DNA from 2 places in the Shinella sp. BE166 genome. Region 2 is predicted to be linked to the other one. Evidence: riboswitches for the same ligand, from Rfam matches in the RefSeq annotation. Region 2 holds a riboswitch; the other holds the start of a gene.
The links. A riboswitch is a leader RNA that binds a small molecule or an ion and turns the genes downstream of it on or off. The one in region 2 is predicted to bind S-adenosylmethionine.
Positions count from the first base shown of each region.

Region 1: linked by a shared signal. The riboswitch ahead of metA (homoserine O-acetyltransferase MetA) and the one ahead of J2Y63_RS14265 (O-succinylhomoserine sulfhydrylase) in region 2 are both predicted to bind S-adenosylmethionine.

Region 1 is NZ_JBPEHL010000012.1:135,664-142,132, forward strand. Features, by position in the region: gene J2Y63_RS25160 (hypothetical protein) at 1-163, shown strand, start outside; gene J2Y63_RS25165 (thiamine diphosphokinase) at 302-961, shown strand; gene J2Y63_RS25170 (ABC-F family ATP-binding cassette domain-containing protein) at 965-2,785, shown strand; gene J2Y63_RS25175 (hypothetical protein) at 2,895-3,143, shown strand; SAM riboswitch at 3,243-3,320, shown strand; gene metA (homoserine O-acetyltransferase MetA) at 3,380-4,309, shown strand; gene J2Y63_RS25185 (GNAT family N-acetyltransferase) at 4,306-4,758, shown strand; gene J2Y63_RS25190 (aldose epimerase family protein) at 4,853-5,869, shown strand; gene J2Y63_RS25195 (MFS transporter) at 5,910-6,469, opposite strand, start outside.
Region 2 is NZ_JBPEHL010000005.1:67,219-73,687, forward strand. Features, by position in the region: gene J2Y63_RS14250 (MJ1477/TM1410 family putative glycoside hydrolase) at 1-386, shown strand, start outside; gene J2Y63_RS14255 (LacI family DNA-binding transcriptional regulator) at 392-1,423, opposite strand; gene J2Y63_RS14260 (2'-deoxycytidine 5'-triphosphate deaminase) at 1,528-2,637, opposite strand; SAM riboswitch at 2,716-2,794, shown strand; gene J2Y63_RS14265 (O-succinylhomoserine sulfhydrylase) at 2,838-4,022, shown strand; gene apaG (Co2+/Mg2+ efflux protein ApaG) at 4,149-4,541, shown strand; gene J2Y63_RS14275 (Hsp33 family molecular chaperone) at 4,557-5,549, opposite strand; gene argF (ornithine carbamoyltransferase) at 5,746-6,469, opposite strand, start outside.

The DNA.
Region 1 (6,469 bases), on a different contig from region 2:
CATTTCCGCCGCCATCGCAGCCGTCGCCGCCATCTCCTTCGCCGCCCCGTCCCAGGCCGGCTATTACAGCTACGGCTACAAGCCGCACTGCTTCATCAAGAAGGTGAAGTCCTACGACTACTACGGCAACGTCATCATCAAGAAGATCAAGGTCTGCAAGTAAGCCTTCTTACGTCGCTGACCTCCCCAAGGCCCGGATGTCCCCTGCATCCGGGTCCTTTGCCGTTTGCGGTTACGACAGGCGTTCCGCCAAAATCTTTCCCTTTCTGGAGAACATGCGCTAAGGGCATCAGCCATGACCATGCCCGCACCGACAGACCCGTTCTTCGTCGTCCTCCTGGGAGGCGCGCTCCAGGCGACGCCGCGCCTTGCCGCGGATGTTGCGGGCGCGCGTTTCGTGGCCGCCGATGGCGGCATGCGCCATGCGGCGGCGCTCGGCGTGAGACCGGAAATCTGGGTCGGCGATTTCGATTCCACCCCGCCGGAACTGCTCGACGCCTGGCCGGATATCGAGCGCCAGCCCTATCCCGTCGCCAAGAACGAGACCGACGGCGCCATCGCCGTCTCCGTCGCCATCGAGCGCGGCGCCAGGAAGATCGTGCTGGCCGGCGCGCTCGGCGGCGAACGCTCCGACCATGCGCTGATGCACCTCATCCATGCCGTCTCGCTCGAAGAGCAGGGGTTTGCCATCAAGCTCACCTCCGGCACGGAGGAGGCCTGGCCGCTCCTGCCCGGCACGCGCGAGATCGACCTGCCGAAGGGCAGCCTGTTTTCCGTGCTCGGCCTCTCCCCGCTTGCCGGCCTCGACATCGGCAACGTGCGCTATCCGCTGAAGGACTTTTCCTTGCCCTTCGGCTCGTCGCGCACCATTTCCAACGTCGCGGAAGGCCCGGTTCGCCTTTCGCTCGCCTCTGGCCGCGCGATCGTCATCGCCCGGCCCTATGACCTTTCAGGAGCCTGACCCTTGGCACCGCCCATCCTCAAACTCGACGATATCTTCCTGAGCTTCGGCGGCACGCCGCTGCTTGCCGGCGCCAGCCTGCAAGTGGAGCCCGGCGACCGCATCTCCCTTGTCGGCCGCAACGGCTCGGGCAAGTCGACGCTGATGAAGATCGCCGCCGGCCTGGCGGAAGCGCAGTCCGGCGAGGTGTTCCGCCACCCGTCCGCCACCATCCGCTACCTGCACCAGGCGCCGGATTTCGACGGCTACGAGACGGTCGCCGCCTATGCCGAAGCGGGCCTCGGCCCGAGCGACGATCCCTACCGCGTCACCTACCTGCTCGAACATCTGGGGCTGACCGGCGCCGAGCACCCGGCGTCGCTTTCGGGCGGCGAGGCGCGGCGCGCGGCGCTCGCCCGCGTCATGGCGCCGGAGCCGGACATCCTGCTGCTCGACGAGCCGACCAACCATCTGGATTTGCCGACCATCGAATGGCTGGAAGGCGAGCTTCAATCGACCCGCTCGGCCCTCGTCGTCATCTCGCACGACCGTCGTTTCCTCGAAAAGGTCTCCAACGCCACCGTCTGGCTCGATCGCGGCCAGTCGCGGCGGCTGAACCGCGGTTTCGGCCATTTCGAAGCCTGGCGCGACGAGGTGCTGGAAGCCGAGGAACTGGAACAGCACAAGCTCGGCAAGGCGATCGAACGCGAGGAGCACTGGCTGCGCTACGGCGTCACGGCGCGCCGCAAGCGCAATATGCGCCGCCTCGGCGCGCTGCACGATCTGCGCTCGCGCTATCGCGGCCACAAGGGTCCGCAGGGCAGCGTGCAGGCGAGTGCCTCCGACGCCCAGGAATCCGGCAAGCTGGTGATCGAGGCGGACAAGATCACCAAGAATTACGGCGAGCGCACCATCGTCGCGCCCTTCTCGATCCGCGTGCATCGCGGCGATTGCATCGGCCTCGTCGGCCCGAACGGCGCTGGCAAGACGACGCTGCTCAAGATGCTGACCGGCCAGCTCGCGCCCGACAGCGGCACCGTCAAACTCGGCACGAACCTGGAAATCGCCACGCTCGACCAGCGCCGCGAGGACCTGAACCTCGACGACACGCTCGGCCATTATCTCACCGACGGCCGCGGCGAGACGCTGCTCGTCAATGGCGAACAGCGGCATGTCACCGGCTACATGAAGGAATTCCTGTTCCAGCCCGAACAGTCCCGCACGCCGATCCGCAACCTGTCCGGCGGCGAGCGCGCGCGCCTCATGCTGGCGCGCATCCTGTCGCGCCCGACGAACCTGCTCATCCTCGATGAACCGACCAACGACCTCGACATCGAGACGCTCGACCTGTTGCAGGAGATCGTCGCGGGCTTTGCCGGCACCGTGCTGCTCGTCAGCCACGATCGTGACTTCCTCGATCGCACCGTGACCTCGACCATCGCGCCCGCCGATCCGGAAAGCCCGGACGGTCGCTGGATCGAATATGCCGGCGGTTATACCGACATGATGGCGCAGCGCCGCGGCGCACTCGAGGAGAAGCGCCGGGCGGACAAGGCCGAGAAGGCGAAGACGGTCGACACGGCGGCGCCTGCGGAAGCCAGGGGCACGGCGAAACTCTCCTACAAGCAGAAATTCGCGCTCGAAAACCTGCCCAAGGAGATGGAGAAGGCGGAAAAGGAAATCGCCGCCCGCGAGGCGAAGATGGCCGATCCCGCGCTCTTCACCAAGGATCCCGCCACCTTCAACAAGCTTGCCGCCGAGATGGAAAAACTGCGCGCGTCCCTCACGAAGATGGAAGAGGAATGGCTGGAACTGGAGATGCTGCGCGAGGAGCTGGAGGGCTGAAAAGCGGCCTGTTCCATGCGAAACAGCGCAGATAAGGGCGATGTGGGAAAGTCTGATCACTGGACGAGAGGAGCTCATCCGGTAACCCGAAAGAGATCAGGAGAGTCCCATGCGCAAGTTCATTATATCTGCAGTCGTCGCCGTCGTCGCTGCTGTTTCCTTCGCCGCCCCGTCCGAGGCCGGCTACTACGGTTACGGTCACAAGAGCTACGGCTGGAAGAGCCACGGCTACGGCCACCATGGCTACAACCGGCACTACCGCGTCAAGCGTCATTACGGCGGCTACTACGGCCACCGTTGGGGCGGCCACTGGGGCGGCAAGGTCTACTACAAGAAGCGCCACTACAACTACTACTAAGCGCTTGACGCTTTGAAGGAGCAAGGCCCGGATGCCGACCGCATCCGGGCCTTGCCCGTTTCCGGGGACGGATTGATTCGCAAGGAAACTAGCGCTATCTAAAACGCTCGTGGTGATTTGGCCGGCCGGCTTGCAGCCACGTTAAACAAGTTGCTAAAGGGCCGCGCGAGGAAGACCTTACGTGGACCGGTTGCGACACTGTTGCGGCCGGTTTTTGTTTTTCGATCGAGTGACCCATGCCCATCAAGATTCCCGATACGCTTCCCGCCTTCGAAACCCTCGTCAACGAGGGCGTGCGGGTGATGACCGAGACGGTGGCGATCCGCCAGGATATCCGCCCCTTGCAGATCGGGCTTCTCAACCTCATGCCGAACAAGATCAAGACCGAAGTGCAGATGGCGCGCCTCGTCGGCGCCTCGCCGCTCCAGGTGGAGCTCTCGCTGGTGCGCGTCGGCGGCCACCGCGCCAAGAACACCTCGGAAGACCACCTGCTCGCCTTCTACGATACGTGGGAGGAGGTGCGGCACCGCAAGTTCGACGGCTTCATCATCACCGGCGCGCCGGTGGAGACGCTCGACTACGAGGACGTCACCTATTGGGACGAGATGAAGCGCATCCTCGACTGGACCGAGACCAACGTGCATTCGACGCTCAACGTCTGCTGGGGCGCGATGGCGGCGATCTACCATTTCCACGGCGTGCCCAAGCACACGCTGGAGGAAAAGGCCTTTGGCGTGTACCGCCACCACAATCGCAGGCCGTCATCCGTCTATCTCAACGGCTTCTCCGACAATTTCGAGGTGCCGGTGTCGCGCTGGACGGAGGTCCGCATCGAGGACATCCATGCGGTGCCCGGGCTCAACATCCTGCTCGATTCCGATGAGACGGGCGTCTGCTTCGTGCAGGAGAAGGCCGGAAACCGCCTCTACATCTTCAACCATGTCGAATATGATTCGACCTCGCTTGCCGACGAATATTTCCGCGATGTCTCGGCCGGCGTGCCGATCAAGCTGCCGAAGAACTATTTTCCGCACAACGACCCGTCGCTGCCGCCGCAGAACCGCTGGCGCGGCCATGCGCACCTTCTATTCGGCAACTGGATCAATGAAATCTACCAGACCACGCCCTATGATCTGGAAAACATCGGAACAGGAGCCCGATCATGAGCCGTGTCGTCATTCGCCCCCTGCACACCGACGATGAAGGCGAGTGGCGCCGCCTGTGGACCGCCTATCTCGCCTTCTACGAGACGGTGCTGCCGGAAGAGATTTTCGCCACAACCTTCGCCAGGCTGACGGGCGAGACGGCCGACGGGGAGTTCCGCGGCCTCATCGCCACGCTGGATGGCAAGCCGGTCGGCCTGGCCCATTACCTCTTCCACCGCTCGTGCTGGACGGTCGGCAATGTCTGCTATCTGCAGGACCTCTATGCCGACCCGGAAGTGCGCGGCTCCGGCATCGGCCGGGCGCTGATCGAAGGCGTCTATGCCAAGGCGAAGGAGGCGGGTTCGCCGGAAGTCTACTGGATGACGCAGGAATTCAACGCGACGGCGCGTCAGCTTTATGACCGCATTGCCGACAAGACGCCCTTCATCATCTACCAGAAATCCTTCTGAGGGCGCCCTCCGAAAAGTATGATTTTTCGGTTGCGGGTGACAGGGAATTGCAGCAGGTTGCCGCGCGTTGAAAGCCGGCGGAGGAGAGGCAAGCGTGGGTGCAGGCAATGAAATCTTCGGCCGCCTGGAAAATGGCGAGGCGGTCGAGCGCATCACGATCCAAGGCGGCGGGCTCACCGCCCATGTGCTCACCTGGGGCGCGGTCATCCAGGACCTCCGGCTCGAAGGCCACGACGCACCGCTCGTCCTCGGCTTCGAAGACCTCACCGCCTACCGCGAGCATTCCCCCTATTTCGGTGCCACCCCCGGGCGCTGCGCCAACCGCATCGCCGGCGGCCGGTTCTCGATCGACGGCCAGGATTTCCAGCTCGAACGCAACGAGCGCGGCGTCACGCACCTGCATGGCGGCAGCGACGGCACCGGCCGACAGAACTGGCACGTCGCCGGCCAGGGCGCCGACTTCGTCACGCTGACGCTGACCGATCCCTCCGGCCGCGCCGGTTATCCCGGCACCTGCGCCCTCACCTGCACCTACCGGCTCGCGGGCGGTGGCGTGCTCTCCGTCACCTACGAAGCGACGACGGATGCGCCGACCCCCGTCAATCTCTGCCAGCACAGCTATTTCATCCTCGACGCCAGCCTTGACGCGCTTGGCCACGAGATCCGCCTTCAGGCCGAGCATTACCTGCCCGTCGACGAAAACCTGATCCCGACCGGCGAGATCCGCGCCGTCGCCGGCACACCATTCGACCTGCGCGACTGGACGCCGCTCCGCCGGCAGACCGAAGAAGGCGGCGTGGTCTTCGACCACAATTTCTGCCTCTCGACCGAGCGACAGGCAAAACGCCCGGTGGCCGAGGTCCGCAGCCCCCTCTCCGGCATCACGCTTTCGGTGCTGACGACCGAGCCCGGCGTGCAGCTCTATACCGGCGCCAAGGTCGATCCACCGGTACCCGGCCTCGACGGCCGCAGTTACGGCCCCTTCGCCGGCTTCTGCCTGGAAACCCAGACCTGGCCGGACGCCATTAATCACGGAAACTTCCCGAACGCCGTGCTCCGGCCCGGCGAGACGCTGCGGCAGGAAACCGACTACGTGTTCCGCAAGGGCTGAGGCAAGAAAAAGGGCCAGTTCTTCGCTGGCCCTTTCGCGTTCAGGCCGGCTGCGGCTGTGCTTCCGGCACCTTGGGTTCGCGGATCGTCACCACGGCGAGCGCGCCGATCAGGCAGAGCAGGCCGGCGATGAAGAAGGCCGGCAGGTAGGTCTCGTAGGCCGTCCGGGTGAACCCCGCCCCCCAGGCGGCGAAGGCGGCGCCGAGCTGGTGGCCGGCGAAAACCCAGCCGAAGATGATGGGCGCCCGCGACCCGAAGCGATCGATGGTGAGCTTGATGGTGGGCGGCACGGTCGCCACCCAATCCAGCCCGTAGAACACCGCGAAGATCGACAATTCGAAGTAGCTGAAGCTGGTGAACGGCAAGTAGACCAGCGAAAGCCCGCGCAGGCCATAATACCAGAACAGCAGGGTGCGGCTGTCGAAGCGGTCGGAGAGCCAGCCGGAGCCGATCGTGCCGGCAATGTCGAAAATGCCGATGATCGCCAGCATGCCGGCCGCCGCCACCGCCGCCATGCCGAAATCGCTGCACAGCGAGATGAAATGCGTCTGAACCAGCCCGTTCGTGCTGGCGCCGCAGATGAAGAAGGTTCCGAACAGCA
Region 2 (6,469 bases):
ATGGTGGCGCGGGCAAGGATACACTGACGGGCGGCGCCGGTGCGGACACGCTGAAGGGTGGCGCAGGGGCCGATACCTTCGTCTTCAAGTCCATCAAGGATTCGACGGTCGCTGCCGCCGGGCGCGACACGATCGGCGATTTTTCGGTAAAGGACGGCGACAGGATCGACCTGAAGGCTATCGACGCGAGCACGAAGTCCGCCGGCGACCAGGCCTTCGCCTTCATCGGCACCCAGGCCTTCCACAAAAAGGCGGGCGAGTTGCGTTATGAGACCAAGGCTGGCGATACATATGTGTTTGGCGACGTGAACGGCGATGGCAAGGCTGATTTTTCCATCCAATTCGACGCTGCCATCACGTTCACGAAGAGCGATTTCATTCTTTAGCCGGCTTAAATTTTCACCAACCGGTCGTCCGACCGCTCGATCAGCTTCGGCATGATGAGCGTCTGCAGCGCTTCCGGCGGCTCGCCTTCCATGCGGCGCAGGATATAGCTGCCGAGCATCTCGCTCGGCTCGTGGATCGGCAGGAAATAGGTGGTGATCGGCGGGGCGAAATACTGGCTGACGTTCAGGTCGTCCGTCGCGTTGATGACCGCGTCGCGCCCATGCATCAGCCCGCGGGCATGGAAACCGGAAAAGGCACCGAGCGCCGAGGCCTCGTTGGCGCAGATATAGGCGGTTGGCGGGTCGGAAAGCTCGGACATGGTCAGCACGTTTTGCCGGCCGAAGGCGGGCGTCAGGGGACCGTGCGCGACCAGTGCCGGATCGAAGGCGAGGCCCGCCGTTTCGAGTGCCCGGCAATAGGCCTCGAGCCGGGTGATCGCATAGGTCAGCTCCGCCATCGGGTTGACCAGCGCGATGCGGCGGTGGCCGCGTTCGGCAAGCCGCGCCACGGAATGGCGGATCATCTGCTCGTTGTCGGCATCGACATGGGCATGCGGCGCATTGTGGATCGTCGTGCCGTAGGTGACGAAGGGAAAATCCGCCGCCTGCATGATGCGCACGCGCGGGTCGTCGGCCCGCGTGCCGGAGACGATGATGCCGTCCGCCTTCTTCAGCGAGACGATCTGCCGGATGGTAGCCAGGCTCTCCTCGAAATTGCGCACGGCGTAAAGCGAGACGCGATAGGGGCTTTCCTCCAGCGCCCAGGAGATGCCGCTCAAGAGCTGGGCGTATTCGACGCCTTCCCATTCGTTCTGCTTGGGACCGGGCGCCGTCATGATGGCGGCGACCTGGTAGGTTTTTCCGGTGCGAAGCTGCACGCCATGCATATTGAGCTGGTAGCCGACGCGCTCGGCGGCGGCGACGACGATGGCGCGGGTTTCCGGCCGCACCTGCGGGCTGTCGTTCAGCGCCTTCGATACGGTGGCGATCGAAAGGCCCGTTTCCTGCGCGATGGTCTTGATCGTCGGTCGCTGCATCGCGTCTCGGCTCGGGCGTCCAGCCTTCATTAAACGTCTGCATGACAACAAAAACGTTTAACTTCATTTGTAAAGCGGAAAATTCCGAGGCGGAAGGCCGCCCGTCACCCCGCGCGAAAATGCTTGGAGAGTTTCAGGCCCTGCGCCTGGTAGTTGGAGCCGAGGCCGGTGCCGTAGAGGCCTTCGGGGGCGTCGAGCATGTGCTCGTAGATGAGGCGGCCGACGATCTGGCCGTGTTCCAGGATGAAAGGCACTTCATGGCTGCGCACCTCCAGTACCGCGCGGCTGCCGGAGCCGCCGGCCGGCGCATGGCCGAAGCCGGGGTCGAAGAAGCCGGCATAGTGCACGCGGAATTCGCCGACGAGCGGGTCGAACGGCGTCATCTCCGCGGCGTAGAGCGGTGGGACGTGCACGGCTTCCCGCGAGACGAGGATGTAGAACTCGTCCGGATCGAGGATCAGCTCGTTGCGGCCACGGCTGAACAGCGGCTCCCAGAAATCGAAGATATCGTGCTGGTTCTTGCGGTCGACATCGACGACGGAGGTGTGGTGCTTGCCGCGATAGCCGATGAGGCCCTCCGGGCCGGTGCCCTTGAGGTCGATCGACAGCGCGATGCCGCCGCCGGAGACGTTCGGCGTGTCGCTCGCCACCAGCGTGTCGCTGCCATGCAGCGCGACAAGCTCGCTTTCGCCGAGCAGGGCATTGCCCTTGCGAAAGCGGATCTGCGACAGACGTGAGCCACGGCGCACGACGATCGGGAAGGTGCGCGGCGAGATTTCGAGATAGAGCGGGCCGGAATAACCGGCCGGGATCTTGTCGAATTCCTGGGCGCGATCGGTGATGACGCGCGTGAAGATATCGAGGCGGCCGGTGGAGCTTTTCGGGTTGGCGGAGGCGGCGAGTTCGGCCGGCAGATCGAGGCTTTCCATCAGCGGCACGATATAGACGCAGCCGGTTTCCAGCACCGCGCCGACCGAGAGATCGATGACGTGCAGTTGCAGCCGGTCGAGCTTGTCGGCGACGAGATGCGACGGCCCCGGCAGGAAGCTGGCGCGCACACGGAAAGCCCGCGTGCCAAGGCGCAGATCGAGGCTCGCCGGCTGGATCTGGTCGTCGTCGAGCGGGGCCTCGCTCTTCAGCCGGCCGCCGCCGAACAAGCCACGAATGGCGTTGTCCGCCAGAATACCTGTGCTGCGCACCGCAGAGCCACCCATCATCATAAAGTCCCGTCAGAAGGCCGCACAAAACCAAATGCCGGCAATTGACGCAAGCGCGGGCGCGCAGTATTAGCAAAGTTATCCCGTGGTGATTTGGCCGGCCGGCTTGCAGCCACGTAAAACAAGTAGCTAAAAAGGCCGGGTTCAAAACCGGCCTGCTTTTGCGGCCGGTTTTTTTGTTTGAAGGCAACGATCACATGAGCAAGTCCTGGCGCCCGGCCACCCAACTCGTTCACGGCGGAACCACCCGCTCCCAGCACGGCGAAACCGCAGAGGCAATCTTCCTCACGCAGGGTTTCGTCTATGACACGTCCGCGGCCGCCGAGGCCCGCTTCAAGGGCGAGACGGACGGCTTCATCTACGCCCGCTACGGCAGCCCCACCAACGACATGTTCGAAAAGCGCATGTGCCTGCTGGAAGGCGCCGAGGATGCCCGCGCCACCGCCTCCGGCATGGCCGCCGTTTCCGCCGCGATCCTCTGCCAGTTGAAGGCCGGGGACCATATCGTCGCTGCCCGTGCGCTGTTCGGTTCCTGCCGCTGGGTGGTCGAGACGCTCGCGCCGAAATACGGCATCGAATGCACGCTGATCGACGGCCGCGACCTCGCCAACTGGGAAAAGGCGATCCAGAAGAACACCAAGGTGTTCTTCCTCGAAAGCCCGACCAACCCGACGCTGGAAGTGATCGACATCGCCGGCGTGGCTAAGCTCGCCAACCAGGTCGGCGCCAAGGTCGTCGTCGACAACGTGTTTGCGACGCCGCTCTTCCAGAAGCCGCTGGAACTCGGCGCGCATGTCGTCGTCTATTCCGCCACCAAGCATATCGACGGCCAGGGCCGCTGCCTCGGCGGCGTGGTGCTGTCGGACAAGGCGTGGATCGACGAGAACCTGCACGACTATTTCCGCCATACCGGCCCGGCCATGTCGCCGTTCAATGCCTGGACGCTGCTGAAGGGCATCGAGACGCTGCCGCTCCGCGTCAAGCAGCAGACGGAGAATGCCAGCCGCATCGCCGATTTCCTGGCCGACAGCAACAAGGTCGCCCAGGTCATCTATCCGGGCCGCAAGGACCATCCGCAGGCCGACATCATTGCCAAGCAGATGACGGGCGGCTCGACGCTGGTCTGCTTCGAGCTGAAGGGCGGCAAGGAAGCGGCCTTCGCTTTGCAGGATGCGCTGGAGGTGATCAAGATCTCCAACAATCTTGGCGATGCGAAGAGCCTGATCACCCATCCGGCGACGACCACGCACAAGAACCTGACGGACGAGGCACGCGCCGAACTCGGCATTTCCGCCGGCACGGTGCGCCTGTCGGCCGGCATCGAGGACAGCGAAGACCTGATCGAGGATTTTTCGCGCGCCCTTGCGAAGATCAACGCCTGATCCTCGACATCGCGAAACGGACAAATGCGGAAGCACCGGCCGAAGCGGCCGGTGCTTTCTTTGCTTATCCTTGACGAAACCATATTCCTGTAGAATAGCAGGAGCTAATCAGTTCAAGGCTTGCCCATGTATCGTGCGCTTACCCGCGACATCGAAGTGACCGTAGAGCCGTACTACCTGGCCGATCAGTCCGATCCTGACGACAGCCGCTATGTCTGGGGTTACCGGGTGGTCATCGCGAACCATTCCGATGTCGTCGTCCGGCTGATGACGCGCTACTGGCACATCACCGACCAGAACGGCCAGGTGGACGAGGTCAACGGTCCGGGCGTCATCGGCGAGCAGCCGGTGCTGCGCCCCGGCGATACCTACGAATATTCCTCCGGCTGCCCGCTCGAAACGCCGTCCGGCATCATGTTCGGCCGCTACCGCATGGAAGCGGAAAACGGCGAAGCCTTCGACGTCGCCATCCCCGCCTTCTCGCTGGATACGCCAGGACAGCCGCGCGTCCTCAACTAAGGACGCGCACCCCTTTTACTGCGGCAAAACTTCCGCCGCCTCGAAGCGGTAGGTGGTCGAGCAGAATTCGCAGGTGAGCTCAATCTCACCCTTGTCGTCCGTCGTATGGGCGATCTCCTCGGCGCTCAGCGCTGCGAGCACGCCCTTCAGCTTCTCGCGCGAGCAGGAGCAGCGGTCCAAGACCTGCTGCGGCTGGTACACACGCACGCCGCGCTCGTGGAAGAGCCGGAACAGCAGCCGTTCGGTGCCGACATTGGGGTCCGTCAGCTCATCGGCGTCGATCGTCTCGACCATCGCCTTGGCTTCCGCCCAGTTGTCGTCGTCGGCGATCTTGTGGCCGGCCTCGTCGCCGTCGCCGCCCGGAAGATCGGGCTGGCGCATGCGCTCCGGCGCCTGCGGCAGGAACTGCGCGACCATGCCGCCGGCCCGCCAGCGATGACGCACCTTGCCGTCCGCATCGCGATCGAACAGTTCGGCGACACCGAGGCGCACCTTGGTCGGGATCTGTTCCGACTGGCGGAAATAGACGCCGGCGATCTCTTCCAGCGTATGGCCGTCGAGCGGCACAATGCCCTGGTAGCGCTGGGTATGCGCGCCCTGGTCGATGGTGAAGGCGAGGATGCCCTTGCCGAGCAGTTCGTGCGGCTCGGTCCTGCCTTCCGCAATCGCGGCGTCGAGCGCTTCCTGGTCGAAGCGGGCATAGGCGCGCACATTCTCCGGCGCGGAGAAATCGGCGACCAGCAGGTCGACGGGGCCGTCGCCCTTGGTCTGGACGATCAGCTTGCCCTCGAACTTCAGCGAGGTGCCGAGCAGCACGGTCAGCGCAATCGCCTCGGCAAGCAGCCGCGCGACGGGGGCCGGATAGTTGTGACGGCCCAGAATGCCGTCGAGCATGGGGCCGAGCTGGACCGCGCGGCCGCGCACGTCGAGGCCCTCCACCTGGAACGGCACGACATGATCGTCGCCGGCATAACCGGGCTCTCCGAGTTTCAGGGCATTCTCAGCCATCATCATCCTGCTCCTTGCACGCCGGGAAGCCGCCGGGCCAGAGGCCCCGCTTCGGTCAGACCGGCGTTCTACCGTGATTTCGCGCTCCTGCCGCCCGATAATTCCATAGAGAGCGGGCATGCGCCAGAGAGAGCGCCTTACAGCGCTCCGTAATGGCCCCTAGATCGTGCCGCGCACGGCGTTTTTCAAGATGGCGTCAGACGGCGCCGAGGCACCAGGCAAGGATCGATTTCTGCGCATGCAGGCGGTTTTCCGCCTCGTCGAAGACTACCGACTGCGGGCCGTCGATCACCTCGTCGGTGACCTCCTCGCCGCGATGCGCCGGCAGGCAGTGCATGAAGAGCGCATTCTCGTTCGCCCGCGCCATAAGCTGCTTGTTCACCTGGTAGGGCTGGAAGATGTTGTGGCCGCGCGCGCGGTGTTCCTGGTTCATCGAGACCCAAGTATCCGTGACGATGAGGTCGACGCCCTCGACGATGGCGTCCGGATCATGGCCGAGCAGGATGTTGCCGCCATTGTCTCGCGCCCAGTTCAGGATCTTGTCGTCCGGCTCGGAGCCCATCGGCACGGCCATCTTCATCGTGTAGCCGAAGCGGGCCGAACCCTCGACGAAGGAATGCAGCACGTTGTTGCCGTCGCCCGTCCAGGCGAAGGTCTTGCCCTTCGTCGAGCCGCGATGCTCCTCGAAGGTCATGATGTCGGCCATGATCTGGCAGGGATGCGTCAGGTCCGTCAGCGCATTGATGACCGGCACGGTGGCGTGTTCGGCAAGTTCCAGCAGCCGGGCATGGTCGGTAGTGCGGATCATGATGGCATCGACGTAGCGCGAGAGCACCTTGGCGGTGTCGCCGATCGTCTCGGCGCGGCCGAGCTGCATTTCCGTGCCGGACAGGAACAGCGTCTCGCCGCCGAGCTGGCGC